DNA from 4 places in the Sphingobacterium sp. ML3W genome. Region 3 is predicted to be linked to each of the others. Evidence: riboswitches for the same ligand, from Rfam matches in the RefSeq annotation. Region 3 holds a riboswitch; each other region holds the start of a gene.
What was found. Region 3 has a riboswitch for S-adenosylmethionine ahead of metF (methylenetetrahydrofolate reductase [NAD(P)H]). Riboswitches for the same ligand answer to the same signal wherever they lie in the genome.
Positions count from the first base shown of each region.

Region 1: it holds a riboswitch for S-adenosylmethionine, as region 3 does, so the genes downstream of both, KO02_RS04655 (hypothetical protein) here and metF (methylenetetrahydrofolate reductase [NAD(P)H]) in region 3, are expected to answer to the same signal.
Region 2: it holds a riboswitch for S-adenosylmethionine, as region 3 does, so the genes downstream of both, KO02_RS12355 (O-acetylhomoserine aminocarboxypropyltransferase/cysteine synthase family protein) here and metF (methylenetetrahydrofolate reductase [NAD(P)H]) in region 3, are expected to answer to the same signal.
Region 4: it holds a riboswitch for S-adenosylmethionine, as region 3 does, so the genes downstream of both, metE (5-methyltetrahydropteroyltriglutamate--homocysteine S-methyltransferase) here and metF (methylenetetrahydrofolate reductase [NAD(P)H]) in region 3, are expected to answer to the same signal.

Region 1 covers NZ_CP009278.1:1,052,418-1,060,739, reverse strand. Annotated here, with positions in the region: gene KO02_RS04670 (hypothetical protein) at 130-795, opposite strand; gene KO02_RS04665 (hypothetical protein) at 1,684-2,271, shown strand; gene KO02_RS04660 (hypothetical protein) at 2,432-3,361, opposite strand; SAM-I-IV-variant riboswitch at 3,559-3,651, shown strand; gene KO02_RS04655 (hypothetical protein) at 3,687-3,950, shown strand; gene KO02_RS04650 (endonuclease/exonuclease/phosphatase family protein) at 5,122-6,156, opposite strand; gene KO02_RS04645 (SusD/RagB family nutrient-binding outer membrane lipoprotein) at 6,349-7,947, opposite strand; gene KO02_RS04640 (SusC/RagA family TonB-linked outer membrane protein) at 7,959-8,322, opposite strand, start outside.
Region 2 covers NZ_CP009278.1:2,878,697-2,887,018, reverse strand. Annotated here, with positions in the region: gene KO02_RS12360 (homoserine dehydrogenase) at 1-719, opposite strand, end outside; gene KO02_RS12355 (O-acetylhomoserine aminocarboxypropyltransferase/cysteine synthase family protein) at 758-2,065, opposite strand; SAM riboswitch class I at 2,290-2,404, opposite strand; gene KO02_RS12350 (prephenate dehydrogenase) at 2,662-3,504, opposite strand; gene KO02_RS12345 (pyridoxal phosphate-dependent aminotransferase) at 3,517-4,686, opposite strand; gene KO02_RS12340 (ABC transporter ATP-binding protein) at 4,880-6,706, shown strand; gene mqnE (aminofutalosine synthase MqnE) at 6,805-8,004, shown strand; gene KO02_RS12330 (histidine phosphatase family protein) at 8,013-8,322, shown strand, end outside.
Region 3 covers NZ_CP009278.1:4,665,310-4,673,631, forward strand. Annotated here, with positions in the region: gene KO02_RS19970 (carbonic anhydrase) at 1-544, shown strand, start outside; gene KO02_RS19975 (glutamine--tRNA ligase/YqeY domain fusion protein) at 718-2,388, shown strand; gene KO02_RS19980 (DUF2723 domain-containing protein) at 2,428-5,442, opposite strand; gene metF (methylenetetrahydrofolate reductase [NAD(P)H]) at 5,624-6,580, opposite strand; SAM riboswitch class I at 6,641-6,746, opposite strand; gene rimM (ribosome maturation factor RimM) at 6,905-7,432, opposite strand; gene KO02_RS19995 (30S ribosomal protein S16) at 7,566-8,087, opposite strand.
Region 4 covers NZ_CP009278.1:472,457-480,778, reverse strand. Annotated here, with positions in the region: gene pyk (pyruvate kinase) at 1-645, shown strand, start outside; gene KO02_RS02170 (hypothetical protein) at 878-1,255, opposite strand; gene KO02_RS02165 (sensor histidine kinase) at 1,381-3,213, shown strand; gene KO02_RS02160 (response regulator transcription factor) at 3,267-3,956, shown strand; gene KO02_RS02155 (phosphatase PAP2 family protein) at 4,149-4,910, shown strand; SAM riboswitch class I at 4,986-5,088, shown strand; gene metE (5-methyltetrahydropteroyltriglutamate--homocysteine S-methyltransferase) at 5,242-7,554, shown strand; gene KO02_RS02145 (DUF4833 domain-containing protein) at 7,691-8,218, shown strand.

The DNA of each region.
Region 1 (8,322 bases), 1.7 Mb from region 3:
AAAGCGTTATACGTCTGTCGTTAATTTATCATAATTGGTTATCAGCACGCTTTCATCGATATGAAGTCATCCTTGACGACTTGCAACCCGACATCTTAAGGCGGAACTTTTGTCTGTCTTATCATGGTATCAGGAAGGATTAACTTTATTAGACTTTATGATCATCATCAACTGCTCATCCCAGATCAACTCCACAGACTCACCACTAATGGTCAATACCTTTCGACTACCTTGAACAACGGCCAATTTATCGACCCTTACATCTAACTGGAAGTGTTTGTTCATATCGTTCAGTATCCGCTGACGGTATTCCTCGCGTTCGGTATTAGCAGGTACAGTCAGTTCATAGCAATAGCATGGCGTTTTTACCAATTTATCATTAGGCACCAACTTTTCGCGCTCCTCACCGAGTACCAATATCCGATTGGTCGGAAAGTCTGCCGGCAAGCCTAAGGCAAATAGGTAGATCTCATATACCTCCATACTGATCAAAGATATCCGCAGTACATCGATACTGTCATTGCGCACGACCATACTGAATGAATCCGAGGTTTCCAACAAGTTTATCAACAACGAATAATAGGGCTGTTTGGTGCGCTCGCCCATGACATACTTCAATGATTTTGGAGATAGCCCCTGCACAATATCAAACCTCAGTTCCTTAAAATATTGTTCTGGTAAATCTGTTATCATAACTGGTTTTTTAATAATTGGAACAGGCATTTCACTCAAAAAAAAAGACATATCTTCACCTGTGGATAGCGCATAGCTCTCCCTATTGCAGATTTTTTGCATTATTTTAAATGGTTAATTGAAGGTTAGACGGATGTTATAGCCTAGGTACTATATAGCCTCTTCAACAGTTAAAGAATAAATAAGGAAAATGCAATTGTACGTGTTATAATTGGCTATCGGTATTGCATTTCATAATAATAAATAAAAAACCATTCACAGAAGTATAGATAAACTATACCGTATTGCATTAGAATATTTGGTAATCTAATTCTTTAGTGCTACTTTTAAAGTGTCTGACGCTTGAAAGAGCATTTTAAGAATTATTAACTAAATAAGGAATTACTATAGCATGAATCGGTAAAAACTGTTATCAGGGTTTTGTCATTTGCACGGTTAAATACAATCGTAGGAGCAAAACTGTTCCTATCCCCTGTTTTGGTTTTTATTTTCAAGATGTCATCATTCAGGTGGAATGATAACGTTCTTTAATGGTGGTGATCGGTAAGACCTTCTATCCTGACGTTTGATCGGGTAATGAAAGGTCAGAATTTGGTTTTTAATGGTTCTCATAATTTTTGGTTTTATGCGAACAATATCTAACTCTGAGAATAAGTTAAGCTTTATTAAACAACCAATAAAGCGTACTACATGCTTATAGCCCGGAAACCGCAAAGAAACCAGTCACCAAGTTTACACGAAACTCGGATCTTCCCCTATTAAGACTGACAGCAGTACGCCCTATTGGAATTATATCACGAAGGTAATAATTATCCAATAGATTTTAAGGCGAACTACCGATCATCTCACGGGAAAATTTGCGGTTTTTGGGTGAGATAGACATCGTAAAGTAAGTGATATAACTTACTAAATAAAGTCGCTAATTAAATATAACTCAAATATAAGTATATAAATACAAATATTTAAATATTTCTATAAAAATAAAATAATATGTTCGAAGATGAATTAAAAAACTTTATAAAAACATTAAACTTATATATGGATAAGTTTGAATTATATTCAATGGATGTTTCGAAACTAGCTGGAAGCACCAGAGATATTATTAAGGATTTAGACAAATCAAAGACTGGATTGAGCCATAAAACATTATCAGCAATCGGCTCTGTATTTAATTTGAAACTTTATCAATTTTTAGATCCCAAATACCCTATCAAATCATATGAAGATTTACCAATAGAGACTAAAAATAAAATTGAATGGAGAAAGAGAGTTGGTCAACCACAACCTGAAGTTACGTACAGTAAAATCTATTTGAAAAATGAAATTTTAAAAGCTATTTCAAAAGTTAAAGATTCAAATAAATTTCTTCCTAATGAAGTATTTTCGAACCTTGCTACAAATCTTCAAATTCATTTAGGTTCTTCTTCAAGAGTCACTTCATCTTTAAATTCAGATTTGAAAGAATATGTAAAAAAAACTGGTGTAACAAAAGCCAAGGTAACTTTAAAGGATGGTAAAAAAGAAGCTGGCCGTTCCGAAGAATATTACAGGTTATTAAAAGAGTTACCTAAACTTTAGAGATTGGATGATTAGAAAAAATAATGAAGTAGTTACAACCTAAGGTAAATCCTTCACTTAGTATTAATATATTGCTTAAATAACCTTTAGCAAGGTAGGAAAGGCACAAAAAAACCGACTGGTCATCCCAATCGGTTCATTATATCTTATAGTGTTCCTATTATAGTTTTTCGATTTCTTCAATGGAAAGGCCAGTCCCTTTAGCGATATCCGCAAGAGGTAGTCCCATTTTCTTAAATTCTAATGCAATAACTCTTTTTTCAGTCTTGAGCTTAGCACGCTCTTCTAATCGCCCCTTCTCAATTCCAGATGCGATGCCTTCTTTTTTTGCTTTATCTAATAAATATTCTTTAGTACCCATAATACTCTCCTTCCCTGATTGATTATAAATTTCTGACTCAAATATACTTAAATTCAACTGATTATCAAAGCGTACGTAATACGTCAAAAAATCATAGAGACTCTGACGCGTACTCCTATCCATATTACGAATCACCATCTGATCATAAAGATCATGCTTAATGTGCTTCAGCTTTTCGTCACTGACTTTTTTATTTTTGATGGCCAATAACGTGGTCAGTACAACCACTGCGAATGGATTGGCATCATCACGTAATAGTGCCTCTTCTTGATCTAAAATTTTGTAACAATTAAAATTGTACTGGATGCTGGTACCCATAAATTCATCCTTATAGGATGATGGCTTGTAACTGACGTTATCATCCACCAATATAGCGATAGCAGTAATCGGAACTTTGTACTTATCATAAACTTTGTAATAGTATTGGAACATGCGCTCGGCTAAATCCCCTTTACCCTTACTGGACTGCACTTCGATATGGCACAACACATACTTCATGCCACCATCTTTGAGATGCACCTTGACCAGTTTATCCACAAAACGAACGCCCCTACCATTCGGTTCGGGTGGAAACAAGGTTTCAAACTCCTTATCCAGATAATCAAACGGTTTGCTCAGATCAAATACATCATCGGCATCTGAAAAGAAAAATCGTAAAAAATGCGCAAACGTCTGCTCTAAGATAGATTTCCACAGCAGATCGTCGACACGACTGGATGAATTACTCATAATAGATTGTTAATAAATTGGTTACTATAGTAAATATACAAAATAATATATGTAAAAACTAATTATTTTAGTAAAAAATTTCAGGACATCATAATGTTTAGTCATATAGTACTCATTGGATAGCAATCGATAAAATCCTCTTCAATATCTAATTATTTTAAAAAAAATTATAAATAAAAATAAAATCTACTATATTTGTAGAGTATTCAGAATTGCACGATGCAATACCAACCGAGTTGAGAACCACGGTGGTAAATTAATATGGGTTTCGACCAAAAATATCTGGATACAGTTTATGGTTTAATCCTTTAAATTTTTAAATTGTATGGCTACAACAAATCTTTATCAACATTTACTAGAAAAATTCAGTTATTACTCAATCAACGAACTGATACAACTCAACAATGATACCATATCAGGGAAAGGTTGGGGTTCCTCCAAATCTACATTTCGTACCGCTCTTCTAAGTACCTTCTCAAAAAGAGGCTTAGATCTTTCAAACATTATTTCGAGAGAAGATGGCTTTACCTCGGTAAAACATGTAGCAGTGAGGTTAGAGGAAAATACACTTATTCCAATTATTCAGTAAAGCAAATTCCGTTTTAGAATGAATTTTCTAGTTGATTTATCACTCACTGAGAAGAACGTTGACTATTTAAACGCTCCTCTTAATGAGTGATAATATTTTAACATATTGTTTTAGCGAGCTCCACCTTTTCAATTCTGACAACCGGTGATAGCTGATAGGATTGGAGTAAGTTACCACAACAACCATATAGTTACACCCTATTAAACCATTGTTACTATGCGATAGTACTCATGAAAAATGTCCTTTAACGCCTGTAGGACCCATTACTAGGCTTAATTTACCGCTTACCGGAACTACCTTTAGGCTTTCGCTAGTCACTTTTTCGATATCATGCCTCCTATTGTTTAAATCTATTACTACCTTCTCCCAATAACAGCATACCTTCATTTAAATAGAAGACCTTTAGCCGACAAATGATGACATTTATTGTCAACATGTAGCTAGTTACTAACAACAAGTAGATAATGGCTGTGAATAGATAGATATCTAGTGCCCATAATTTCTCCGCTACGCAAAAAGTATGAACAACTTATCAATAACTAACAGCTTTTTTTTAGTAATGCTGTAGTTATTCAACATAATTGCTTCTTTTCAACAGATAACCAAGCAGTATTATAGATTGTTTCCCATTATTAATGTGATATCAAGCTACTAAAATCAAAAAAGGGGTTGTTCATGCATTGACAATAACTACTCAAAATGAATAAGTGGATAACATTTGAACCAAAGGCTTTTCCAACAGGCTAACTGTGTTTCATGAAAGCAATAAAGTGTTCCTGTTGAAGCCTCCATTATTACAACTTAAGCCCCCAATACAAAAACTATTAGCATGCGAACTATCATGAGACAGATTATTTAGGAATATTTCAGTACTCTTATTTATTTTATGACGGATGTGAACGACAATTTAGTTGTTCAAATATAACTCATAATACCGCTATAAAATATTCCTTATAAAAGAATGATAGATTGCTAATTGATGCGCCCTTTTCTCATCGTAGACTATATCTCTTTTAAACTCAAATATACCCTTATGCCATGATAGCCTGTGATACCTATCACTGGGCATATGTTGTGGTTGTTTATATGGATAGATATGAAACTTTAGGTCTACTAATAACCAAAAAGACTGAGCTTACCTAAATCAAAGCTTAACTCTATTATAAACTAACTAAAACTCAAACTTCACCAGCAAAGCCTTATGATCGGTAGGCCATATACCTTTTGGCAATAAAAACTCATCTTTGCTATCTTGCTCTTGTTTTTTACCAAATTTCACCGTTTCTTCAGGACCAACAATTTTGACCGCAGCGACATGAAGTGGTTTATTCGTTCTGTAATAAACATAATCAATCCGGTCACGCTCATCTGCCAAAGGTGCCCAAGTAAGCTTTTCAATGGCTACATCTTTATTAAATGATGGGAATGTAAATCCTGGATGTGTAACAGGATTTGGATACTTTTCTCTAAAACTATCTACGAATCCTGCTTTTGTCAATAATACAGAACAATCCCAAGGAACTACAGCACCTCTATGATCGAACAAATCTTTTGTTGCGTGAATCCAGTCTAGGTGTGAGGGTTCGTTAAAATCTCCCGCAATGATAATAGTAGCATCTTTCGATTCTTTGTCGGCGTCTATAATGATATCAAGAATTGCATCATCACGCTTTCCCTTACGATTGGCTTCTAGGATACTTATAGCATCTACAATGGGGGCATCCAATTTTTTCCAGGTAACACCGTCATAGCCTCTTGGTAGATAGCAGGCATAATTGGTATAATCTAGGTGAACCGAATAAAATGTAAAATTTCTTCCAGCAACTTGAATCTTACTTTTCAACACGCCGCCCATATCACTTGCCTCGTCATACAAAGGTTGCTGCTCTTTTATTGGAAACTTAGAAATAAATGCCACGTCTAATGTTGGTGCACTTGCAGTACCATAGTACTCCACCCCCTTTATTTTTAATTCGTCCAAAATACGTTGTACAAAATCGGTTTCCTGATAGTTCCTAACCTCACTGAATAAGACAACATCTGCTTTCTTATCAATGATTTCATCGGCTATAGCCGGAAAACCATTTGGAACGGACGTACCCTCCTGCCAGATATTAATCTGCAAGACGTTCAATTGATTTTTAGTTTGGGAAAGGACCACCTTACCAACAACAAGAATCATTATTGTAAATAGAAACTTCTTCATATATATATAATACCACTAATTATTTTAGATTGACAACATAAGTTCTCAATTTTAATTAAAGTGAAGATAATTATTTCTGATATAAAACCAACGTATTCTACTTTTACAGTAATTATATGCAACCGTAACAAAATAAAAAAAACGGCAACCTCTTTCGAGATTGCCGTCTAGATTATAAACTATAAACTGATATTATCTTGTTCCACCAGCCCACCATACATTTTCAGTAAAGACATATTGCCCATTACCGTATGCAGCTTGAACATAAGGGTTTGTTGTCGTATCATCGCTACCATATGGCAAACGCAATGGGAACTTACCTGGGTTTTTCAACTCGATCAATTCTTCTCCATTTGCTTTCCAACGACGGATATCGTTGTACATCTCTGTAGACTCACCTGATGCTCCAAAGAAACCTAAGTATTTTTGATTAGCAATTTCTTTTAAAGGATTAGCTACAAATAATGGTTTTACGTTGTCCTCAAAATAATTTGAAATATCCGCATCATTTAAATCTGCTGAAGTTTCAATAATATTTCCACTGTTAAGAACAGTAGCTGCTGAAAAAGCTGCATTTACAGCGATCTCTGAATTTTTAATTGCAGCTGTTATCGCATTCTTTAATACAGGTTCAATAGCGCTAGTACCTTGACCTAAACGTTGCATTGCTTCTGCCTTCAAAAACTGCAATTCATGATAACTCAACAATTGCGTTGGAGCAGTCTGCGCGTAAACAAATGTAGATGTCAAATATTTATTCTGAACTTGCTCATTTTGACCATTCACAGCTAATGAATCATAGGCCGCTTTATTGGTCGCGAGATCCGAAACTTGAATCCAATTAGTTACACGATTAATTGTTTTTGGTGGCGTCATAAAATTACGAGTCAAACGTGGATCTTTACGATCGATCATTTTGTCTACGATACTTCTACTAGCAGCCAATCCATCTCTAGACCATTGAAAGTCAAATAATGGATTTAAGTTAGCCGTACTATATTCTGTAAATTTTGCTTCCTCATTTGCATTGGCAAATGATTTGTCCACATGATTAATTACCGTATTCAACACATCTTGATTACCAACAGTAGTTTTCAACAAACGCATCGCATAACGTGCTTTTAGGCCATGTGCAAATTTCAACCAACTATTTGCATTTCCTCTGAATAATAAATCTTGCCCTCCTGCTGATCCAGTTCCATGCGTATCTCCTTTCGGTAGATTTTCAATTGCTGCATCTAAGTAGGCATTGACCTGTTTGTACAAATCTTCTTGTTTATCCAATTTTGGATTACGAACTTCTAAAGGATTGAATCCTTCAGAATAAGGTACATCACCAAACAAATCGGTCAACAATGCTAAGTTATACGCTGCCATAACCTGACCCATACCTAAAGTGGCATAGTTCCCCTCTTGGCTTCCACCAACTGAACATTTTTCAATGACTAAACGAGCATCGCGCAATGTGGTATACACATTTCCCCAAGTATTATTGAAAGTGGAAGCTACAGCTACCGAGTTACCTCTTTGTTCCGCATTCCACAATTGATTATGCGTACCTATTTCGTGCTCCACATAACTTGATAAATACGTATTGAAATCACCACCAACATTTGAAAATGCAGTACGTGTAATGACGTCTGTTAAAATAAATTTTGCTTGAACGTCTTTTGGTTTATCAACATTCTCGTTGATATTGTCCATCGCATCCTCTGAACAAGAAGTAAAAACCACTGGAGCAGCTAATACTCCCATAGCTAATAATCCTACTATATTTAATTTAAATTTCATTGTCCTAATTTTTAGAATTTAATGTTTACACCTAGACCATAACTTGAGGTTCCTGGAAGAGAGAAACGTTCAAATGCACCTGACATATTGGTGTTTCCTTGAGATACTTCAGGATCATATCCTTTCAGTTCAGACCAAAGAATGATATTACGTGCAAATGCATTGACATCTACTTTGATTTTTGAATTTTGATATACTGGGTAACCTACTGCAATTTCACGCAATTTCACGAATGAGGTACCACGAATCGATGATTCGGAAATATCATTCATTGCAGTGAAATATTTGAAGGCATCTGTATTCGTTTGCTTACCATTTGCATCAAATTCAGGATGTGCATCGATCATAATATCATTCACTTCACCGTTAGCTTTC
Region 2 (8,322 bases), 1.8 Mb from region 3:
ATAAGTTTTATTTTAAAATTTTTCTCTTTAGCAAAGCGTATGTCTTGAACACCCAATTTATCAATCCCTATGTTAAATACGTCATCTGGGTTGACATTTATACCGTATGCGTGAGCGGCAACAATTGTCAACTTGTACTTAGGGTCAAATCCACCGACGTCCAAGGTAGGATCTGTTTCTGCAAAACCTAAATCTTGAGCTTCTTTTAAAGCATCTGCGTATGGTTGGTTTTCATTAAATACCTTTGAGAGTATAAAGTTGGAAGAACCGTTAAAGATACCCGTTACAGCGTGCAATAGCTCGTTGTCGTAATACTCTTCCAAATTACGTATAATAGGAATACTACCACAAACTGCACCTTCGTAGAGTAGGCTTGTGCCATATTCTTGTTGGATGGAAGCTAGTTCCTCTAAATGCGTAGCAATCATTTTTTTATTTGCAGATACTACATTTTTTCCAGATTTAAGCGCACGAACAGTTAATGCATAGGCAGCATCTGCATCGTCGATCAATTCTACAACGGTATTGATTTCAGGATCTGAGAGAATAGCCTCAGCATCTGTTGTGAATAATTCAGCAGGTAGTGATCTTTGTTTGTCAGCATTTTTGATGACAAATTTTTTAATTTCTAAATTTAAGTTTTTAGTCTTGATAATGTCGTACAATCCTTGCCCTACAACTCCGAATCCAAACATTCCAATCGTTAATTTCTTACTCATAGTTATTTTTTGCGCTTTATATAATGTTGCTATCTGAATTATTTTATTTTATCGAATGCTTGTTGTAAATCTGCTTTGATATCATCAATATGCTCGATACCGACAGATAAACGAAGTAAGCCTACAAATACTCCTGCTGCATTTTTTGCTTCATCACTAAGCTGTTGATGAGTTGTAGCCGCAGGGTGAATGATTAATGTTTTTGTATCTCCAACATTTGCCACGTGACTGATTAATTCTAGACTGTCAATAAATTCATCAGCTTTTGTTACGTCGCCTTTAATTTGGAAAGAAAGAACAGCACCGTAGCCATTTTTTAGATATTTTTGAGCGTTAGCATAACTTGGTGAACTCTTTAATCCTGGATAGTTTACATTTTCTACCTGTGGATGTGATTCTAACCATTTTGCTACTTCTAACGTATTGTCTACATGACGCTGAACGCGTAGGGATAATGTTTCTAAACCTTGAATCAGTTGGAATGAGTTGAAAGGCGATATTGCAGGACCAAAATCACGTAGCCCTTCTACACGCGCACGGATAGCAAATTGGATATTGCCAAATGGGCCATTAATACCAAATACGTCTGCAAATACCAATCCATGATATCCTTCTGATGGTTCTGAGAATTGTTTAAATTTACCATTTCCCCAGTTGTAATTTCCACCATCAACGATAACACCGCCGATGCTAGTTCCATGACCACCAATCCATTTTGTTGCTGATTGAACAACTACAGAGGCACCGTGCTCTAAGGGTTTGAATAAATAGCCGGCTGCACCGAATGTATTGTCAACAATAAGTGGAATATCATGTTTTTTAGCAACAGCAGCTATTTTGTCAAAATCAGGGATATCGTAACTTGGGTTTCCGATAGTTTCCAAGTAAAGTGCTTTTGTGTTTTCATCGATTAATGATTCAAAGTCTTCAGCTGTAGTTTCTTTTGTAAAACGTACATCAATACCTAGTCTTTTGAACGCTACTTTAAATTGATTATAAGTACCACCGTAGACATTACTGCTTGAAACAAAGTTATCTCCAGCTTCTAAAATGTTGTTTAATGCAATAAATTGCGCTGCTTGGCCAGAAGCAACAGCTAGTGCAGCTACACCACCTTCTAAAGCAGCTACTCGTTTTTCAAAAACATCTGTTGTAGGGTTTTGAAGACGTGTGTAGATGTTTCCAAATTGTTTTAATGCAAATAAATTAGCGCCATGTTCTGCGTTTTCAAATACATAAGAACTTGTTTGATATATAGGCACTGCACGTGAACCAGTTGTTGGGTCAGCAACTTGACCTGCATGCACTTGCAGTGTTTCGAATTTCAAATTTTTATTTGTAGACATTATAGTTATAATTAATTAGTTAAAGATTCATTAGTAAAAAGGGGATAGGGCTTCGCACATGAATATGTACTCGCAATCAATAAATTAAAAACAGATTGATTAACAAGAAAACGTAAACATGTGCCAACACATTCGCGTCGAAGTCGATGCAAAAGTTGTGCTTGTTACGTTGGTTTTAGAATTTACCTTCTTGTTTTGTTGTAATGTGATTATCATTGTCGTTTCATTTATATCCTCCAAAGCAGTATTACTTTGGACAGGAATTGGCACCTTTTCAAACGTATTTTGAAGGTTGCCAGTGGGTCATTGAGCCAGTCTCTCGCCACTTCTTTATAAATCAAGACCTGATTGAAAGGTTTTGATTAGATGTATTTCTATTTGAAGTACATTGCAAATATATGCCTTGATTTTTATAAAGCAAAATATTTTTTGCTATTTATTTAAATAATTAAATAAAACAAGGATTTAGAGGAGTGTAGATGGATTACGTGTTTGAGGTAACCAGAATAAAAAGATAGGAGCATTGCCTCCTATCTTTTTTATATAATGATCCTTCGACACTTTACACACAATGTTTACCAGATGGTGTAAAGTGCCTATTTTATAATGCGCTTAATCTTATTCGATTTTTTAATGAGTTTATGTAGTTCGCTATAATTCTCGTCTTGAATGGCATCTTTCAAGGCTTGAAGCTGTTTGATGTTTTCTTCCAATACTTCTAATACGTTTACTCTATTTTGTTTGAAAATAGGAGTCCACATATCAGGTGAACTTTTCGCTAAACGTACTGTTGATTCAAATCCGGAACCTGCTAACTCAAAAATTCTACCTTGCGATTTCTCTTTTTCCAGAACTGTTAGGGCTAAAGCAAAAGAGGTCAAGTGTGAAATATGAGAGACATAGGCTGTGTGAGTGTCATGCTCTTCGGCTGTCATAAAAGAAGAACGCATTTCCAGCAATTCAGTAATAGAATCTGTTAGTTCGAAGGCATCTTCATCAGATTTAAATGCCTCTACGTAGACCATCATTTTATCTTTAAACAGATTTGGGAGCGCGGCTTCAGGTCCAGAATACTCTGTACCTGCCATAGGATGCGCAGCGACATAGCGTCCACGTTTAGGGTGGTCAGAAATCAATTGTAAGATATTTAGTTTGGTAGAGCCCATGTCAACGATAACCTGATCTGTTACTTGATCGAGTAACTTTGGTGCTAAAGCGATGATTGCATCTACAGGAGCGGTTAAAATGATAACCTTACATTTTTCCAAAGCTTCTTCCAGTGTCGCTTTGTGGTCAATGAAGCCAATTTGCATTGCTTTGTTAAGGTTTGCATCACTTTTGTCTACACCAAAAACTTGATCGCAGAATCTTTTTTCTTTTAGTTTCATGGCGACTGAGCCGCCAATTAAACCGACGCCAATAATGGCTATATTTATCATGTTATTCTAATCTTAATTCGTTTCCTTTGCTACCTTAATCCGTGTAATTGCCTCTTTTAAAACTTCAACTGAGGCGCATAAACTAATTCTAATATAGGTGTTTCCTGCGCTGCCGAATATTCCTCCAGGTGTGATGAATACACGTGCGAGATCCAAAACTTCATCACTTAAAGTGTATCCTGACGCGTAATTTTCAGGAACTTTAGCCCAGACAAATAGACCCACCTGATTCTTTTTATAAACACAGCCCAGTAAATCCATGATAGCAAATACCAGAAATCTTCTTTCGTTATAAATGGTGTTCAACTCTTGATACCATGCTTTATCCAGCTGCAATGCTTTTGCTGCAGCAAGCTGAGCTGGCAAGAACATACCCGAATCCATATTACTTTTGAATCGCAATACTTCATTGATGCGTTCTTCTGCGCCAACCAACATACCGATACGCCATCCGGCCATATTAGAAGATTTGCTGAGCGAATTTAATTCCAAAGCGACTTCTTTTGCCCCATCTATGGACATAATACTTTTAGGAGCGTCGGTCAATATAAAACTATATGGGTTATCATGACAGATCAAAATATGATGTGTTTTTGCAAAGGCAATCAATTCATGATAGAATGCTTCACTGGCACTTGCACCGGTTGGCATATGAGGATAATTGATCCACATTAATTTTACTTTCGACAGATCGTTTTCAGCAAGCTTTTTTAGGTTCGGTAACCAATCTGTTTCCTCTGCTAAATCATAGGTGATTGCTGTTGCCCCGCTTAGACGAACTGCTGCAGCATAGGCAGGGTAGCCAGGGTTAGGTATTAAAACCTGATCTCCTTCTTGTAAATAGGTCATGCAAATATGGACGATACCTTCTTTAGATCCTATCAAGGGTAAGATTTCTGTATTTGCATTGAATGTAGCATGATAATATCGTTGATACCAATCTGCAATAGCTTGTCTCAAAACCGGAGATCCTTTATAGTTTTGATAACCATGTACATTGGTCTTAGCCGCTTCCGTGCTCAATGTCTGAATCACTTCAGGATGAGGAGGTAGGTCAGGACTTCCAATGCCTAAATTAATCACGCGAGCCCCTGCTTTATTAAGCTCGTCAATCTCTCTTAATTTTTTGGAGAAATAATATTCTTCGGTTTGTTGCAACCTTTTGGCAACTTCTATCTGCATTATATTCTGGTATTTTACAATTTACAAAGACTAAATTAGGGTTTTTCTATTAAAATAATAGTAATTTGTCGCTTTAATTGCTAATTGTTGAAGAAAATTAATTCTATCATCCAGATGCAAGATTTTTTCTATAGGTAAGTATTCCTCACGTATTGCGGGTAATTTTACTATTTTTGCTACCTTAATATTATAAATGAAAACTTACTTTAGGTTATTATCTTTTGCCAAGCCCATTGAGAAATATGCAGTCCCGTACATTATCTGTACGTTAATCACGGTTGTATTTAGTACTTTAAACTTGGCCTTATTAGCTCCGTTATTACAGACTTTGTTTAATACTGATCAGGTTTCTGCACAGGCAGTATTAGAAAAACCAGAAGGATACTTTGATATTCTTGGCCATTTTAATTACTACGCTAGTTTAGCAAACCAACAATTTGGTGCTTACGGTGCTCTGAAATACGTCTGTATAGTCATCGTTATTTCTGTATTTATTAGTAACTTATTTCGCTATTTAGCACAGCGTATAATGGAGAATTTACGTATACACACGTTGTTGAATTTGCGTAAGACAGTTTTTGACAATGTCATGGACCTGCATTTGGGGTTTTTTAATGGTCAACGTAAGGGTGATATTATTTCAAAAGTTTCATCGGATGTTCAGGTTGTACAATATTCTGTTACAGGTACCTTACAGGTTGCATTTAAAGAGCCTCTTCAGCTAGTTGCTTATTTAGTGATGCTCTTTATCATATCGGCAAAATTAACATTTTTTGCCATGCTCGTGATTCCTATATCGGCGTTTTTCATATCTAAAATTGTGAAAACTTTAAAGGCACAAGCAATCGCAGGTCAAACATCTTATGCCAATATGATTTCTTATCTGGATGAGGCTTTATCGGGAGTTCGTATTATCAAGGCATTTAATGGTACGAATTTCGTTAAAAAAAGATTCAATGATGAAAATGATCATTATGCAGGTATTATGCGTGCAATGGCGAGACGTCAACAATTGGGATCACCTGTTTCTGAATTGTTGGGTGTAATCATGGTTGCCATTATCTTGTTATATGGAGGTAATTTGGTTTTGTCAGGTAGTGACGAGTTTGGAGCTTCTGAATTCATTGCCTATATCGCTATATTTTCACAGGTTATGCGTCCAGCAAAGGCATTGACGGATGCCTTTAGTAATATCCATAATGGCATTGCGGCAGGTGAACGTGTTTTGGAATTGATCGACACAAAAAGTGAGGTGACGGATAAACCCAATGCGAAAGTAGTGTCTGATTTCAATCAATCTATTGAATTACAGCAGGTTGATTTTGCTTATGGAGAGAAAGCTATTTTGAAAGGAATCAATTTAACCATCGAAAAGGGGAAAACAATTGCGTTGGTAGGACCATCTGGTGGAGGAAAATCTACGTTAGTTGATTTAATCCCACGTTTTATGGATGTCACTGCAGGTAAAATTCTATTTGATGGCATAGATTTAAGAGATTTGGATCAGGAATCCTTGCGAAGAATGATTGGAATGGTGAATCAAGAGTCTATTTTATTTAACGATAGCATCTTTAATAATATCACATTTTCGAATACAAATGCAACTCAAGAAGAGGTGGAGGCTGCAGCAAAAATTGCAAATGCGCATGAATTTATCTTAAAAACTGAAGCAGGCTATCAAACAAATATTGGTGATCGTGGAGCAAAACTTTCAGGTGGCCAACGTCAAAGAATCTGTATTGCTAGAGCTGTTTTGAAAAATCCACCAATCATGTTGTTGGATGAGGCAACGTCGGCATTGGATACCGAATCAGAAAAACTAGTCCAAGATTCGTTATATAAACTCATGGACAATCGGACAACTATTGTCATTGCACACAGATTGAGTACCATTCAGAATGCAGATAAAATAGTTGTTATCGATGGAGGACAAATTGTAGAGTTTGGAAGTCACAGCGAATTGATTCAAAAAGAAGGCTTATATAGAAAATTGATAGATATGCAACAATTCACAGACTAATTGTTGCTGACCTCATATTGATGTACCAAAAACAAGGCTAAATTCTACGGATTTAGCCTTGTTTTTGGTACATTTGCTATAGACTAGGAGACATGCTAATGGATGCTAAAGAAAAATTAAACTTCTTAATCTCTAATCCACTTTTGGATAGTGAGTTAAGAGGTATAGCAAATAAAGTGATGCAAGAAGAACGTATCACATTTGATGAAGGTGTATACCTTTACGAAAAAGCCGAATTGGGTTATTTGGGTGTTTTGGCGAATTATATTCGCGAGAAAAGACATGGTGATGTTACCTATTTCAACCGCAATTTTCATATTGAACCTACAAACGTATGTGTATACGACTGTAAGTTTTGTTCATATTCGCGTATGATTAAGGAACGAGCAGAAGGCTGGGAGATGGATGTGGAAGGAATGATGGATATCGTAAAGAAGTATGATGACGAAGCTGTCACTGAAGTACATATTACAGGTGGCGTTGTACCAAAACAAAATCTAGAGTTCTATGCAGAGTTCTTTAAAAAGTGCAAAGAGCATCGTCCTTCATTACATATAAAAGGGCTAACACCTGTAGAGTATTATTACATTTTCAAGAAGGCGAAGCTGAGCCATTATGAAGGTATGAAATATTTACAGTCCTGTGGCTTGGATTCAATGCCTGGTGGAGGCGCTGAAATATTCCATCCAGAAATCAGAGAAAAGATAGCGCACGATAAATGTACCGCTGAGCAATGGTTAGATATCCATGAGCAGGCTCATTCATTAGGAATGCATACCAACGCAACTATGCTATATGGGCATATTGAAGCTTATTGGCATCGTGTGGATCATATGGAGCGTCTTCGTCAACTACAAGATAAGACTGGAGGATTCCAAACCTTTATTCCATTAAAATTTAGAAATAAAGAAAATCAAATGTCCCATGTTCCTGAGGTTTCTGTTATTGAGGATCTAAGGAACTATGCAATAGCCCGTATATATATGGATAATTTTTCTCATATAAAGGCATACTGGGCAATGATTTCTCGTGATACGGCGCAGATGTCGTTGGCATTTGGGGTTGATGATATTGATGGCACTTTAGATGATACAACAAAGATCTATAGTATGGCAGGTGCTGAGGAACAAAATCCAGGTATGTCAACGCAACAATTGGTCGAGCTGATCCGGAATGTAGGTCGTCACCCAATTGAACGGGATACATTATACCATGTCGTCACGGATTATAAAGACGTGGTTTTTGAAGAAAACAGCAAGAAGAAGAATTATTATGCACTTCCTGTTGTAAATAATTAAGATATATTTTGAAAAAGACTTTTTACTTTATCCGTCATGGACAAACCGATCTGAACTTGAAAGGTATTGTACAAGGACGTGGCGTAAATTCACCGCTAAACGAAACAGGCTTGGCACAAGCTCAAGCTTTTTATAATTCTTATAAAGATGTTAATTTTGATAAAATCTATACGTCTACATTAATAAGGACTCACCAAACTGTTGCTAGTTTTATCAACGATGGAGTCTCCTGGCAAGAGTTAGCGGGTTTAGATGAAATCAGTTGGGGTGTTTACGAAGGTAAAGAGCAAAATGAATCTATCATGTCTGGTTTTAGCG
Region 3 (8,322 bases):
ATCAAAAGGGCAGAATCCAGAAATCTTATGGATTGGTTGTGCAGACAGCCGTGTTCCTGCAAACGAAATAACAGGTACTAAACCTGGAGAAGTTTTTGTACATCGTAATATAGCGAATGTCTGTGTGCACTCCGATATGAATATGTTAAGTGTTCTGGATTATGCAGTATCTGTATTAAAAGTAAAACATGTCATTGTTGCAGGTCACTATGGTTGTGGTGGGGTGGCAGCTTCCTTGAGTCGTAACCAATATGGTGTAATTGATAACTGGTTGTGCCATATTAAAGATGTTTACCGTTTGCATGCTGCAGAAATTGATGCCATTGAAGACAAAGAACAAAAAGAAGACCGCTTGGTTGAACTTAATGTTATTGAACAAGTATTCAACCTTTGTACAACTTCAATCGTGCAAAATGCATGGAAGTCGGGACAGCCTTTGGCTATCCATGGTATGGTCATTAACATTGCTACTGGACAACTGGAAGATTTGGATACAACCTTCACTAATAATGAAGCATTAGGTCAGGTATTTGCCTATAAATAGCAAACAAAAGGGTCGGCTAACCGACCCTTTTCGCCAACCCAAAGCCCTCTCCTACATTACTATTACTGCTTCTAACTCTGCATAATGTATAAACTAAATCTTACTTTAAGGGATGTTGCTTTAAAATGTAATAACTACTACGGATAATTCGAAGTAATACTTAACTTTGTATTATGATAAACGAGGAGAAATCATTAAATTTTATTGAAGAAATTATCGAAGAGGATCTTCGTAACGGGACACATGATGGACGTGTATTAACGCGTTTCCCTCCCGAGCCAAATGGCTATCTTCACATTGGTCATGCCAAATCAATTTGCTTAAACTTTGGTTTAGGACAAAAATATAATGGCCAGACAAACTTACGTTTCGACGATACAAACCCTGTTACAGAAGATACAGAGTACGTTGACAGCATCAAAAAAGACATTCAATGGCTTGGTTTTTCATGGGCTCAGGAATTATATACTTCCGACTACTTTGACACGCTATATCAATATGCAGTTGATTTAATCAAAAAAGATTTAGCTTATGTTGATGATAGCACAGCAGAAGAAATTGCTGCAGCTAAAGGTACACCAACTGAACCTGGAGTGCCAACACCTAACCGCAGTCGTAGTATTGAGGAGAACTTGGTTCTCTTCCAAGAAATGAAAGATGGTAAATACCAAGATGGTGAGAAAGTATTGCGTGCCAAAATAGACCTTGCAAATCCAAATATGCATTTAAGAGATCCGTTATTGTACCGCATCAAACATGCGCACCACCATCGCACAGGTGACAAATGGTGTATATACCCCATGTATGATTTTGCACATGGACAATCGGATTCTATTGAGAAAATTACACATTCCATTTGTACTTTAGAGTTTATTCCACATCGTGCTTTATATGATTGGTGTATTGAGAAGTTAGAAATTTTTCCATCTAAACAATATGAATTTGCTCGTTTAAACATGACCTACACAGTTATGAGTAAGCGTAAGCTTCTACAACTCGTAAATGATAAATTTGTAGAAAGCTGGGATGACCCACGTATGCCTACTATTTCAGGTTTACGTCGAAGAGGTTACACGCCAGCGAGTATCCGTACATTCTGTGATAAAATTGGTGTCGCTAAACGCGAAAACATGATTGACGTCAGTCTTTTAGAATTCTGTATTCGTGAGGACTTGAATAAAACGGCATGGAGAAGAATGGCAGTATTAGATCCTATTAAATTGGTGATCACCAATCTTCCATCAGACTATACCGAAGATCTACATGGTGAAAACAATCCAGAGGTAGAAGGTGGTGAAGGTTCGCGCGTGATTCCTTTTTCAAACGAGTTATGGATCGAGCGTGATGACTTTATGGAAGATGCTCCTAAGAAATTTTTCCGTTTAGGCCCAGGTCTTTCAGTTCGTTTAAAAAATGCGTATATCGTTACATGCCATGACTTTGTTAAAGATGAAAATGGTCAAGTTACAGAAATACATTGTACGTATATATCAAATTCAAAATCTGGCGAAGATACTTCAGGAATGAAGGTGAAAGGAACGATTCATTGGGTTTCAGTACCTCACGCTAAAGAAACAGAAATTAGATTATATGATCGTTTATTTAACGATGAAAACCCTACTGCTGCAGAAAATTTCAAAGAATCAATTAACCCTGATAGCTTAAAAATCAGTAAAGCTTTTATAGAACCTGATCTATTAAATGCAATACCAGGTAAAGGTTATCAATTTATTCGATTAGGATATTTCACTTTGGATACGACATCTACCCCAGATCATCTAGTTTTCAACCGTACGGTTGGATTAAAAGATTCTTGGGCAAAAGAAGTAAAAAAAGGACAGTAATAAAAAGGGGAAGCATATGCTTCCCCTTTTTATTATCTATCACTCTCCGAGATACATCTTCTTGTACTTTCGCCCCAGATCAGCCACATAGGTATAACGTTCTTTTTCTCTTGTACCTGCAAGTATTCTTTCGTATAAATCGACAGAGTCAATAGCTGTTTTTATATTGCGAACTTCCAAACCCGCATCTGGCTTATCTATGGCCAGCTGTTGATAATAGTCCATATGCTCGCTTAAAAACTTCATATTACGATCAACTAGCTGATTAGCAAATTTTGTCTCTCCTGTCTTATAAAGTGTATCAATAACATCGGCATAGCTCGTCACATCAGACATACTATATAATCGTTGCGGTAATTGGTTAAATGCTTTTATAGCTACTTGTCGAGCTTTTTCCGTTTTCCCTTGTGCAAGTAGTGTTCTTGCTGCTTTTCCGAAAATTTCCTCTGCATACATGCCGGCAAAACGAAAGGTGTCTGTATCGATATAAGTAGCTTGATGAATATTTCCCCAAGCATATTTTTCAACAATATTCTTATACAGATTATCCACATTTATTAAGGATTCACCTTCAGCAAGTTTTGCTTCTATGGGCATCAAACGATTGGCAAACCCTTCATTTACCATATATTTATCCAATCCCATCAAATTTTCACTTGGGACCATAGTGGAAAAATAAATTGGCCTTTGCCAATTATTATTGACAAGAACAGACATTAAGCCTAAGTCTGCCCGTGTCACGTAATCATTATTAAAAGTCCACTCCAGATGATTTGCTATTTCACTTTCCCATTCTTTGGGTACGACATGGTTTTGAATGACATCAACTTTATTGACAGCAAGTTTAAAATGCTTTGTTGGCAAGAAGTTTTCATATTGCCCATCTCGCATTTGAAGTTTATTCTCATTACTATCGGATAATAAAAAATCCAACAATAATTTAATATCTGTAGAACCCGCCAAATTCAGGTCATGGAAAGGCAAAGATTCACGAATTCCTTTAGCAACCTTTTCATTCGGAATGGTTATAGGTAGTCCTGCGGCTTGATAAGTTCCACTTTTCACTTGGCGGAAATACCTATCGGAAGTCAAATAACTAATCACTACTATTCTCACATCTCGTCGTACACCTTCTACTTCCTGTAAATACCATAGTGGAAAAGTATCATGATCGCCATAAGTAAATAGAATAGCATTGGGGGCGCAGGTTTCCAAATAATTTTTTGCGACATCTCTTGCCAATGATTTCTCCGATCGATTATGATCATCCCAATTTTGATTAATAAGTATCAAGGGACCGGCAATAAGACATAATGATGTTGCCATCAGCGTTGCATTTCTTTCGTTTATATATTTTTTGAGAAATTCCGAAATAGCAAACACCCCCAAACCAATCCATATGGTGAAGGCATAAAATGATCCTGCATAGGCATAATCTCGTTCACGTGGTTGCAAAGGGGATTGATTTAGATAAATAACAATAGCCAAGCCTGTAAAAACAAATAACAAACCAACGACAGCTGCATCTTTCATATTCCGTTTAAAATGCCATAAGGCTCCCATGATCCCTATTAATAAGGGGAGGAAGAAATAGGTATTCCGAGAGGGATTATGAATCATTTCATCCGATAATTTAGATTGTCCCCCTAAGTACAAATTATCAATCGCTTGAATACCCGACAACCAGTTTCCTTCTGCTAATGATCCGTTCCCTTGTTGATCATTTTGCCGCCCGACAAAGTTCCAAAGAAAATATCGCGCATACATATGCCCTATCTGATAATTAAAAAAGAATTTTAAATTATCAGCAAAATTTGCTTGTCTTCCTTCTTCAATGCCTAAATATCCTTTATAAAAATATTGATGATATGGTTTTTGACTATAAATCCTTGGAAAAATGGTCTCTCGATCAAATTGATAGCTTGAAGATCTTTTTATTGCTGCGTATTGATGACTGTCTTTTCTATAATCAATACGTTCATTCACACCTGTTGGGTTAGCATCAAAGTATGGGCCCTTTATTAACGGTTCTGATTCATACTGTTCTCGACTCAAATAACCTAAAAAAGAAAAGACATTTTCGGGATCATTATTGTTTAACGAGGGGTTGGCATTGGCCCGAATCAAAACCATGGTGAAAGAGCTATAACCCAATAAAATAAAACAAGTAGCCAGAATTGCTGTATTCAACGCTGCTTTCCCCTTTTTTATGGAGTAATGGATACCATAAATTAATGTTCCTATAATCAATACCACAAAAACCAGTATCCCCGAACCAAATCCTAATCCAAGGGTGTTGACAAAGAATAAATCGAATTTGGCGGCAAACTTAATGAGGTATTGGATTACTCCCCAGAGAATAAGAGCTAGAACTCCGAGTCCAATCAACATCGCTTTACTAATCCCCCAGAAAGTCGTCCTTTCGGTTTTCTTAAAATAAATAATGAGTGCTATAGCTGGAATAACCAATAAGTTCAATAGATGAACCCCAATTGAAAGTCCAATGATGTAAGCAATAACAATAAGCCAACGATCTGCTTGCGGTTTATTGGCTCTTACCTCCCACTTCAGAATGGCCCAAAACACCGCTGCTGTACATAAGGAAGACATAGCATAGACTTCGGATTCTACTGCTGAGTACCAAAATGTATCGGAGAAACTATAGGCTAAAGACCCAACCACACCTGCTCCCATTATTTTAATAAGCTGGTTTCTATCAAGTGGGCGATTATCGGAATATGTGATTTTTTTAGCTAAAGCTGTAATGGTCCAAAATAAGAACAACACTGTTAAACCACTACAGACAGCCGACCCTACATTCATCCAAAAAGCAACCTGAGATACATTACCTAAAGCGAAATTTGAAAATATATTCTGCAACATAAGAAATAAGGGTGCACCTGGCTGATGAACAATCTGAAGTTTATAAGCTGAGGCAATAAATTCGCCTGTGTCCCACCAACTTGTTGTTCTTTCGGCTGTCAAAATAAAAACTACTGTTGCCATGATAGCACATAGCCAGCCTAACATATTGTTCACTTTCGTATAGTTCATCGGTTTAAAGGTTTAATTAGTCCTGCGATAAATCAATTCGCACTTTGATTTTGAGTTAAATATAATAAAAGGAGATTTCATATGATATGGATTAACCTTTTTTAACAAAAAAATACAGCGCACAAAAAAAGAGCCTACTACATCTGAAGTGCAGCAGGCTCTTTTTAATATTTACTTTTCTTTAGAATAACTTCTCAACAATACTCCGAGTAGGACCAGGATTACTCATGGTATAAAAATGCAAAACTGGGGCTCCGAAGTCAATTAACTCTTTACACTGTTGTACCAACCACTCCTCTCCGACTTGCCTTACATCGGCATTATTTTTACACCCTGATACCGCTTCACTCAATACTTCTGGAATATCTAAATGAAAAATTTTCGGTAACGTAATCAGCTGCTTTTTTGTCGTCAAAGGCTTTAACCCTGGTATAATAGGTACATGAATATCATTTTCTCTACACTTATTGACAAATTCTTTATATTTTTCTACATTGAAAAACATTTGCGTAACGATAAATTCGGCACCCATCTCGACCTTCTTTTTCAACCATTTGAAGTCGGTATTAAAATTGGGAGCCTCAAAATGTTTCTCTGGATAACCTGCAACACCGATACAGAAATCTGTTTTCTCAGAATTCACAATATCCTCGTGTAAATATTGACCTCTGTTCATGTCATCTACCTGCTTTAAGAGGTCCGTAGCAAATGCATGGCCACCTTCAGTAGGAATAAAGTCAGCATCACCTTTTCTGGCATCTCCACGTAAAACCAACACATTATCAATCCCTAAGAAGTTCAAATCAATCAAAGCATTCTCTGTCTCTTCTTTCGTAAAACCACCACAGATAAGATGTGGAACAGCATCCACTTTATACTTGTTCATAATAGCTGCACAGATAGCGACTGTCCCTGGACGTTTCCGATAAGCAACACGCTCTAGCAAACCGCTTTCATGCTTCTTATACATATAGTCCTCTCTATGATAAGTCACATCGATAAAGGGAGGCTTGAATTCCATAAGTGAGTCCATTGTTTTAAAAATACTTTGGATACCTTGACCCTTAGCTGGGGGCAACAATTCAAAAGAAAATAAAGTTTTTCCTTTGGCATTACTGATATGATCAACGATTTTCATTAATTTTTTTTAAAAGTGATTTGGTTGGCTTACATCGAAATGCACAAGTAGACTTGTTTCAACTTATCTTTCCCATCTCTGAGTTGGGGTAGAATGTAGCACCTTATAAAATAACAGGTTGCTAAGGCTTCATTGGGTCTATTCCCTCTGCCTTTCTCTATAAGCATCGCTAATATCGGTAATAGAAATTGATAATCAAAATAATATTAATAGCTTGTATTAAATAAGGCAATAAATACTAATTTCAACGGATGCCTAATAAAACAAAAAAGTTATTACATTTTCATGCAATAACTTTTTTGTTTTATTATTTAATCCGAATACTTAAATCTCTTTATACAATTCGACTAATCCTTCAGGTAGATCTACCTCTAAAACTTGGCCTTCAGAATCAATGCCCAACATTAAATCATCATTTAATGGAAACATGAGCTCTTTCCCATTGAAATCGACTGTTGCTATAAATTGCTGAGGCATTTCCTGCACATGTGTTATTTTGCCAAGCTCACCATGCGTCTCATCAATGACTATATACCCGATTAAGTCTGTATATCTAAAATCATCAGGATCTCGCTCAGGCATTTTATCATTAGGAAGGTATATTTTTTTACGGACTAAAGGTTGTGCCTTATCGATATGATCGACGTCTTCTAAGTTCAAGTATGCTGTACTATTTGCTTGATACTTGATATTGTCTACAAAGTAAGGTACTAATTTTTTATTGACTTCGGCAAATAGGACATCAAAGTCCAAATCTTGGTAATCTTCAAATTCAAAAAAAAGCTGAAGCTCTCCTTTTAGTCCGCGAGTTTTACTAATATAACCGATGTAAAAACTTTCTTCTATGGTCATGTTCTTATTTGAAAGGGCAAATTTAAATATATATCTGCAAAATTGCAGTATGTATAGGAGTAGAAACTACATTCTTGAAAAAAAAAGCCGGCTCATAGTGAACCGGCTTTCTTGATACTGTATGAAAGAAAAATTATCCTTCAGTTTCTTCTGCAGCTGGAGCTTCAGTTTCTTCTGCAGGAGTTTCCTCTACAACTGGAGCGTTTTTAGCAGCAATTGCAGCAGCCATTGCTTCTTTTTTCTTAGCTTCAGCAGCTAATGCAATTTTCTTAGCTTCAGCTTTAGTAGTTGCTAAACCATCTTTTTTACCAGAGATTCTAGCATCATTAGCTTCAGTCCAAGCAACAAATTTAGCATCTGCAGCAGCTTCATCAAATGCACCTTTTTTAACACCACCATTTAAGTGTTTTTTGTATAAAACACCTTTATCCGAAAGGATAGTACGAGCTGTGTCAGTAGGTTGAGCACCTTTATTCATCCAATCCAAAGCTTTTTCAAAATCCAAAACGATAGTCGCTGGGTTTGTGTTTGGGTTGTAAGAACCAATACGTTCAATGAATTTACCATCACGTGGTGCGCGTGCATCTGCTACTACTAAGTGGTAAAAAGGACGTCCTTTTTTACCATGTCTTTGCAATCTGATTTTAGTTGCCATGTTTTCTTGTTATTTATGTATTCAACATATCCCCCGAGCTACATGCAAGAGGGGACGCAAAGATACAAAGGATTATTGAAAGTAAAAAGACAAAAAGAAAGGGCAACTCCCACAAAATAAGAAAGATGATGGAATCGCCAAGAACGCAATCTAATACTATCCTCACGACAACATCTTTATCTATACAGCAATAAAGGAATTTTCAAAAGGAATTTATTCGTAATTTTACTTCATC
Region 4 (8,322 bases), 1.1 Mb from region 3:
CAAAAGATAATCGTTCAGAAATGTCGTGATTTATCAAAACCTGTTATCATCGCAACCCAAATGTTGGAAAGCATGATTACAACTCCTCGCGCTACACGTGCAGAGGTAAACGATGTTGCAAACTCTGTTATTGATGGAGCTGATGCTGTAATGTTAAGTGGCGAAACTTCTGTAGGTGAATTCCCTGAGATTGTTATCGAAACGATGAGCAAAATCATTATCCACGTGGAACAAACGTCTTACCCATATTATAATGAGAAAGTTAGTGAAATTAGCGATGGAACCAAAATTCCTGATGCAATCTGTGCCTCATCAGTATATTTAGCTAAGAAAACAGATGCTGCAGCTATTGCCGTATTAACATCTTCGGGTGCTACCGCATTCGAGATCGCTAGTTACAGACCGAATGCAGACATCATGGTCTTTACGGGTACAAAGACATTGCTACGTCAATTGAGCTTACTGTGGGGTGTTAAAACCTTTATCTACGACAAATTTGATAGCACTGATGGTTCGATTCATGATGTGAACAAATTTATCGTTAAGAACAACTACATCGCGCCAGGTTCTATTATTATTAACACCGCATCGACTCCATTGATCGAAAAAGGAAAAACAAATACCATTCGCGTGTCTCAATTGTAGACATCAATCAATAAATATCAAAAGCGCTTACTAAAATAATTAGTGAGCGCTTTTTCTTTATAGCAACTCTTTATCTTGGGGGTCACATCCTACTTCTAAATACATCTCCTATTTTAAAACTTACCATCACACAAAACGCTACAACCATTTGGGTAAACATTTTCACCGCCCCATTGAAAAGTAAAATCCATCTTCATTAAAGCACGAAAATTGTATTCAAAAACATAAGAAACTATTTCAACTGTCGATCAGCACCTCGCCTCAAGGGGCTGTCAATACGATGAAATGCACTATCTCGCAAAGCCTTATTTATAACACGATTGCTTGTTGAATCTTGATTCAATTTACGCATGTATCCCCCTTCTGGCATAATAAAATCTTCATGACTATTAGGGATTTCAATGGTACGAAGTTGTTTTGTTTTCTTATGTAATATATGATAGTGAATGTTGGAGTCGGCCGGAATTTTTAACACAGGTGTTCTCGAAAGATAAGAATGAGTTTCGACTTTCGATTTAATTTTCAACGTATCTTTAGCTATACTTTTTTGTTGTGCATGCAGCAAAAAAAACGAAGTACAAAAACACATACAGGTCAATAACTTTTTCATATCTTCACTATTTAAAAAACACATAATCTAATATACCTATTAATAGCCTTAAAGAAAAACAATCAGCTTGTTAAACATTGTTAAAAGCAATTAAATCAAGTAAAGCATTCATATATTTGTAACAAATGAGAAAAAGAAGCATAGTTTTGATTATTAGTCTAATGACCCTCGCCTTATTGGGAGTGGCAGCTATGCAATTCTATTTTATCAGAGAATCATATCGTCAAAAATCCCAACTTTTCGATGAATCGGTAAATGCATCACTCACAGCCGTCGCTGGCAAAATAGAAAGACGCGAAGTGATTGACTTTGCTAAAGTTCAACAGCAGAACAATATAAAAAAATATCAATTCGAGCAAGAAAAACAAAGACATCTTGCAGAACAGCTTAAATTGCAAAGAGATTTAGAGGCCCTAAGAGCGGAACAATACGCAATAAAAGAAAAATTTAAGGAAGCAGAAGACCAATTAAAAGAAACTTTCCCAAGTGTAATATCGATTGAGAACTGGTTTTTCGAAACTTATATTAATAAAAAGAACAAAGAAAATTTACTAAGCATTGATGTTATTAAATACAATAGCCCAGACCATGTCGTTAATGAATATGTTGAGATTGGTGCTACAAAATTTCTACCAAAGGTAAATGCAAAGGATGACAGTTCTCGATTTGTCATACCCACAATCGACCCCGTTTTAAAACAAGCAGTAGAATATAAAATAGCAACTTTACCCCCTAAGATCAATAAAAAAATTGGCTATAAAATAATCGAGCTCGAAAATAAACTGGAAAGTATGAGCGGTCAAAATTTGATTGGCCCTGGGAAAAATGTATTTGATACGATTGCTGCCATAGGTGGTAAAAGATCCGGGTTAATCGAAGATGTAGCGATTGGAATGGAATTGTCAAAACGCCCTTTTAGAGATCGACTCAACATTAGTCTTATCCAGAATTTATTAAAAGAAGAGTTGGCTGAACGCGATATTAAATATCCTTTTAATATTGAGGTTAGAGACAGTAGCAACATCGTATTCAGTGTACAGACAATAGACAATATCATCAAGCCAAACAAAATCACACGTTATTCAACGGCACTATTTAAAGGTGATATTGGCTCCCCCCCAGGAAGATTGAGCGTCTATTTCCCTCGAAAAAGCACAATTATAGTTGACAACATGAGTTATCTCCTTTTACCAACATTAGCCTTGCTATTTCTGCTCATCGGATGTTTTGCCTATACGCTATTAATTATTTTTAAGCAAAAAAAAGTGTCAGAGATGAAAACAGATTTCATCAACAATATGACTCATGAATTTAAAACCCCTGTTGCAACCATAATGATTGCAAGTGAATCACTACGTGACCCAGAAATTATTTCGGATGAACGTCGTGTGAAACGACTTGCGAATATCATCTATGATGAAAATGTGCGCTTAGGTAATCATATTGAACGCGTTCTTGACATAGCCCGTCTTGAAAAGGAAACATTAAAACTAGAAAAAACAACTATTCGCATCAATGATCTTTTGTTCGCAGTACTTGACAGCATGCAATTACAATTACAAAAAGTAGGAGGCCATTTTGAGCATCACTTAGAAGCAAAGCATGATACAATTATTGGCGATGAGCTACATCTTTCTAATGTCTTTTTCAATTTGATTGATAATGCCATAAAATACAGCAAAGATAATCCTCAAATCACAGTAAAAACAAAAAACACAAAGGACAGTATCCAAATTACTATTATTGATAATGGAATAGGAATGGCAAAAGACCATTTAATAAAAATATTTGATCAATTCTATCGAATCCCAACAGGAAATATACATAATGTAAAAGGATTTGGCTTAGGGCTTTCCTACGTTTATGATATAATCAAAAGAATGAACGGTAAAATTCAAGTTAAAAGCGAGAAAGACAAATGGACTCAGTTTGAAATAACATTACCCATAAAAAATTAAACCGATATTAATTTCGTATATTATCATCAATATTCGAACAAAACTATAAGAATATGCAGAAGATATTATTAGCAGAAGACGACCCAAACTTAGGGGATTTGTTAAAAGATTACCTAGAACTGAAAGGTAAATTTGACGTCACACTTTGCACGGACGGAGAAGATGCAGTTAATCAATTTCGTAAAAACACTTTTGATCTTTGCATTCTAGATGTCATGATGCCAAAAAAAGATGGCTTCACAGTTGGTAGAGAAATAAGAAAAATAAACAACACGACCCCTATCATATTTGCGACAGCAAAAGGTATGATGGAAGATAAAACGGAAGCATTTGAGCTCGGTGGAGATGATTATATCACGAAACCATTCCGTGTAGAAGAATTGCTTCTTCGCATCCATGCATTACTTAAACGAGTAGTAAGGGAAAAAGATGAACAAGTTATTAGTGATAAGTTTGAAATCGGAGAGTATTTCTTCGATTATACAAGTCAACAAATTGCACACAAGGGACTACAGCAAAAACTATCTACAAAAGAAGCAGAGCTACTTCGACTGCTATGTCTAAAGAAAAATGATGTACTAACACGAGAAGAAGCCCTATTAAAAATTTGGCACGATGATAATTACTTCACGGGCAGAAGTATGGATGTTTTCTTAAGTAAACTAAGAAAATATTTAAGAGATGACCCTAAAGTAGAAATTGTCAATGTGCATGGAAAAGGTTATAAATTATTAGTAAGCTAAAAAAAGCTTCAATTTAAAGAGAGGTATATAGCGTCTCTTTAAATTGAAGCTTTCCTCAATAAAAAGGCGTCATAATCGTTGATGGGATACAGAGAACTTCTTGCATTCATATCGATGAGCTATCTAAGTTAGAAAACCGCTATAAATACGCGCTCACTTTATGCCAAGTAAAATTATTATTTAAGTACAACAATGAAAATTTCATCCCTATTATTTTTAAGCCTCTTACTATCCTTCTATTCAACATCTCTCCATGCCCAAAGTGACTCGTTATCACTTATTAATTCTAAAGCCGAAGTCAAACAGATATCATACAAGCAATTACTTGTCCCAGCCACATTAATAACGTATGGAATAGTATCCTTAAAAAGCCCTTACCTAAAACATAAAAATGAACAAATAAACAATGCAATAAATAACAATCCGTCGAAAACATTCAAGCTCGATAATCTCACACTTTTTATTCCTTCGGCAGCTGTATATGGTCTTGATATACTCGGGATACCCAGTAAACACAGTCTCAAAGAACGTTTGGCAATTAGCACAATCTCTCACGCTATCACCCTCTCAACTGTATATACAATTAAGCATACCACCCCTACTTGGAGGCCAGACCAAGCAGACCAAGAGTCATTCCCATCAGGACACACTGCAATCGCCTTTACAGGAGCAGAGATGTTGTGGCAAGAATATAAAGATCAATCTGTTTGGTATGGAATTGCAGGTTACACAATTGCTGCAGGAACAGGATACCTCAGAATGTATAACCATAAACATTGGTTTTCTGATGTAGCAATGGGCGCAGGTATCGGAATCATGGGAACCAAAATTGCATATTGGCTGCTACCCCTCTTCGATAAACATTTACAATCAAAAAAAACAACTCCATTCACGATGGCCTCTCCATTTTACAATGGCAAACAACTCGGAATGGTTGCTACATTTCAATTATAATACACGATTCTTTGTCATTTTTTCACAAAAGTTATAAAAACTTTGTTTTTCTAAAAGAAATTCCGATATTTACAGCACTTATAGAGAAAGGCAGAGGGAATAGACCCAATGAAGCCTTAGCAACCTGTCATTTGACAAGGTGCTACATTCTACCCAATCAAATTGGGAATGATAAGCTAGACACAAAATATCCTGTGCCCTCCTCTCTAAAAGCAATCAAAAAATTTAGTAAAATAGATTCAAGAATTTTTGATCGTTTTTTATTTCAAATACAAAACTCTTCTAATTTCTTGCTTCGTTAAGGTTGAACAAATAAAATAATCTCATATTTATGTTACTAACGAACAACTTAGGTTACCCACGTGTAGGTGCCTTTCGCGAGTTGAAAAAGGCCAATGAAGCATATTGGGCTAAAAAAATCAGCGCGCAAGAATTATTGCAGGCTGGACTGAAAATCCGTGAAGGCAACTGGAAAACTCAAAAAGATGCTGGCATCGATTTGATTCCTTCAAATGATTTTTCATTTTATGACCAAGTTTTAGATTTGACTTTAACGGTAGGCGCAATTCCTGCACAATACCAATCTCTTTTACATACAAAAGATAATGGCTACAACTTAGATCTTTACTTTGCAATGGCACGTGGCTTCCAACAAGATGGTGTTGATGTTACGGCAATGGAAATGACAAAATGGTTTGATACAAACTACCATTACATCGTTCCAGAATTCGTGAAAAATCAAGAATTCAAATTAACTTCAGAAAAGTTCCTAAACGAATATAACGAAGCAAAATCTTTGGGTATCGAAACTAAACCAGTTTTAATCGGCCCAATCTCATACTTATTATTAGGTAAAGAAAAAGAAACTGGTTTCAACCGTATCGATTTAATCGACAAGTTAGTTCCTGTTTATGAAGAAATCCTAGGCAAATTGGCTGCCGCTGGTGCAAAATATGTACAAATTGACGAGCCATTTTTAGCATTAGATATTGATGATGCAACACGTGCATTATACACAAGTGTATTCACGAAATTAGCTGCTGCAGCTAAAGACATCAAAATTATTGTAACAACATATTTCGAGGCTTTACGTGACAATGAAGAAACTGCATTAAACTTACCTGTTTACGCTGTTCACGTTGACTTAGTAAGAGGTGAAAACCAACTCGACACCATATTAGCAAAAGTTCCAGCCTCATTAACACTTTCATTAGGTGTTGTTGAAGGTCGTAACATTTGGAAAAATGATTATGAAAAATCTTTAGCACAAATCAAAAAAGCTGTTGATGCTTTAGGTAAAGACCGTGTATTAGTTGGACCTTCGAGTTCTTTACTACACGTTCCTTTCGATTTGGATAACGAAGACAATGAAGAATCACTACCAAAAGAAGTGAAAAATTGGTTAGCATTTGCTAAACAAAAATTAGCTGAGGTAAAAGATTTAGCGATTTTAGCTGATGGCGAAGTAGATTCAAAAACTGCTGAGCGTTTCGAAGCAAATAAAGCTGCTGCTGAAGATCGTCGTACTTCTACCTTGATTCATAAACCAGAAGTTAAAGAGCGTACTGCAAATATCACTGATGATGATGCTAAACGTACTTCTACATTTACTTCACGTAAAGAAGCACAACAAGAAAAATTTAACCTTCCTGCATTCCCAACAACAACTATCGGTTCATTCCCACAAACGAAAGATGTTCGTAAATGGAGAGCAGACTTGAAAAAAGGTGTAATTTCTCAAGAGCAGTATGATAAAGAAATCGCCGAAGAAACAGAAAGAACAATCCGCCTTCAAGAGCAATTGGATATCGACGTTCTAGTTCACGGTGAGTTCGAGCGTAATGATATGGTTGAGTATTTCGGTGAGCAATTAGCTGGTTACGCATTCACTAAAAATGGTTGGGTACAATCATATGGTTCACGTTGTGTTAAACCTCCAGTTATTTATGGCGATGTATACCGTCCTGCAGACATGACTGTTCGTTGGTCAGCCTATGCACAGACTTTAACTAACCGTCCTGTAAAAGGAATGTTAACTGGTCCAGTAACAATCTTACAATGGTCATTCGTACGTAACGATCAACCCCGTTCTACCACAACATACCAAATTGCATTAGCGATCTTAGATGAAGTACAAGCTCTAGAAAAAGCAGGTATCAAAATTATCCAGATTGATGAGCCAGCAATACGCGAAGGCCTTCCATTACGCAAAGCTGATCAACAACAATATTTGGATTGGGCAGTCCGCTCATTCCGTGTATCTTCTTCAAATGTAGACGATGATACACAAATTCATACACACATGTGTTACTCTGAATTCAATGATATCATCGAAGATATCGCTGCAATGGATGCTGACGTAATCACGATTGAAACATCTCGTTCTCAAATGGAGTTATTAGACGCTTTTGCTGCTGATTTTAAATATCCGAACGATATAGGTCCAGGTGTATATGACATCCACTCTCCTCGCGTACCTAGTACAGAAGAAATGGTTGAATTATTACGCAAAGCAAAAGCTGTAGTTCCTGCAGCACAACTTTGGGTAAACCCTGACTGTGGTTTGAAAACTCGTGCTTGGCCTGAAACTAAAGCTGCTTTAGAAGCAATGGTTGAAGCTGCTAAAATCTTAAGAGCTGAATAAGTTCAGAAATTTAGTATTATAAATTATAGCAAGCCCGATGTATTTTATTTCGGGCTTGCTTTTTTAATATATTGAACGTGACCGCTTAATTCTAAGTCAAGAATAGTTATTTTTACGGAAGTAAAATAACCATAAGATGAAGAATCTGATCAACTCTATATACTTGCTATTTTGCACAGCAATAAGCAGCTTTGCACAAGAAGGTTATCCAACACCAGCAATCAATCCAAAATTTCTTTTCTATATTCAGCATAGTGAAGGTCATAACACTTATGTTTATGAAGCTAACATGATTGATAAATTAAATTTTGACAATAAAAATCCGATTAAAAACTACCGTATTTTATATGATAAAAATGGAGAAATTAGACCCCTGACAGGTATCCAACAAAAATTTGCATATGGTATTAAATCAAAAGAATTGGAAAACAATACCTTTGAAATCAAAATTGTGTCTTATGCCAATCAACCACTATACCTCAAAATTGACAAAACAGGTAAGCCCTATGTAGAAACTGTAGTCAATGGGCACAAGCTTAATCTTCAAAGGATATTCATCAAACAGAAAGAGGGAACTTCCGGATTAGGAACTCAAGTAGAATATCTCCTATTCTATGGCACTGACCACTATGGCAAAAAAGTTCATGAAAAATTAATCCCATAGTCAATCATATATAATTATCCTGTTCTCATAGCATCTCATATAGTTTCAGAAATTGTGGATATGTGATAAAATTCACCTCATGAATTAATCTTAATGGAAACATA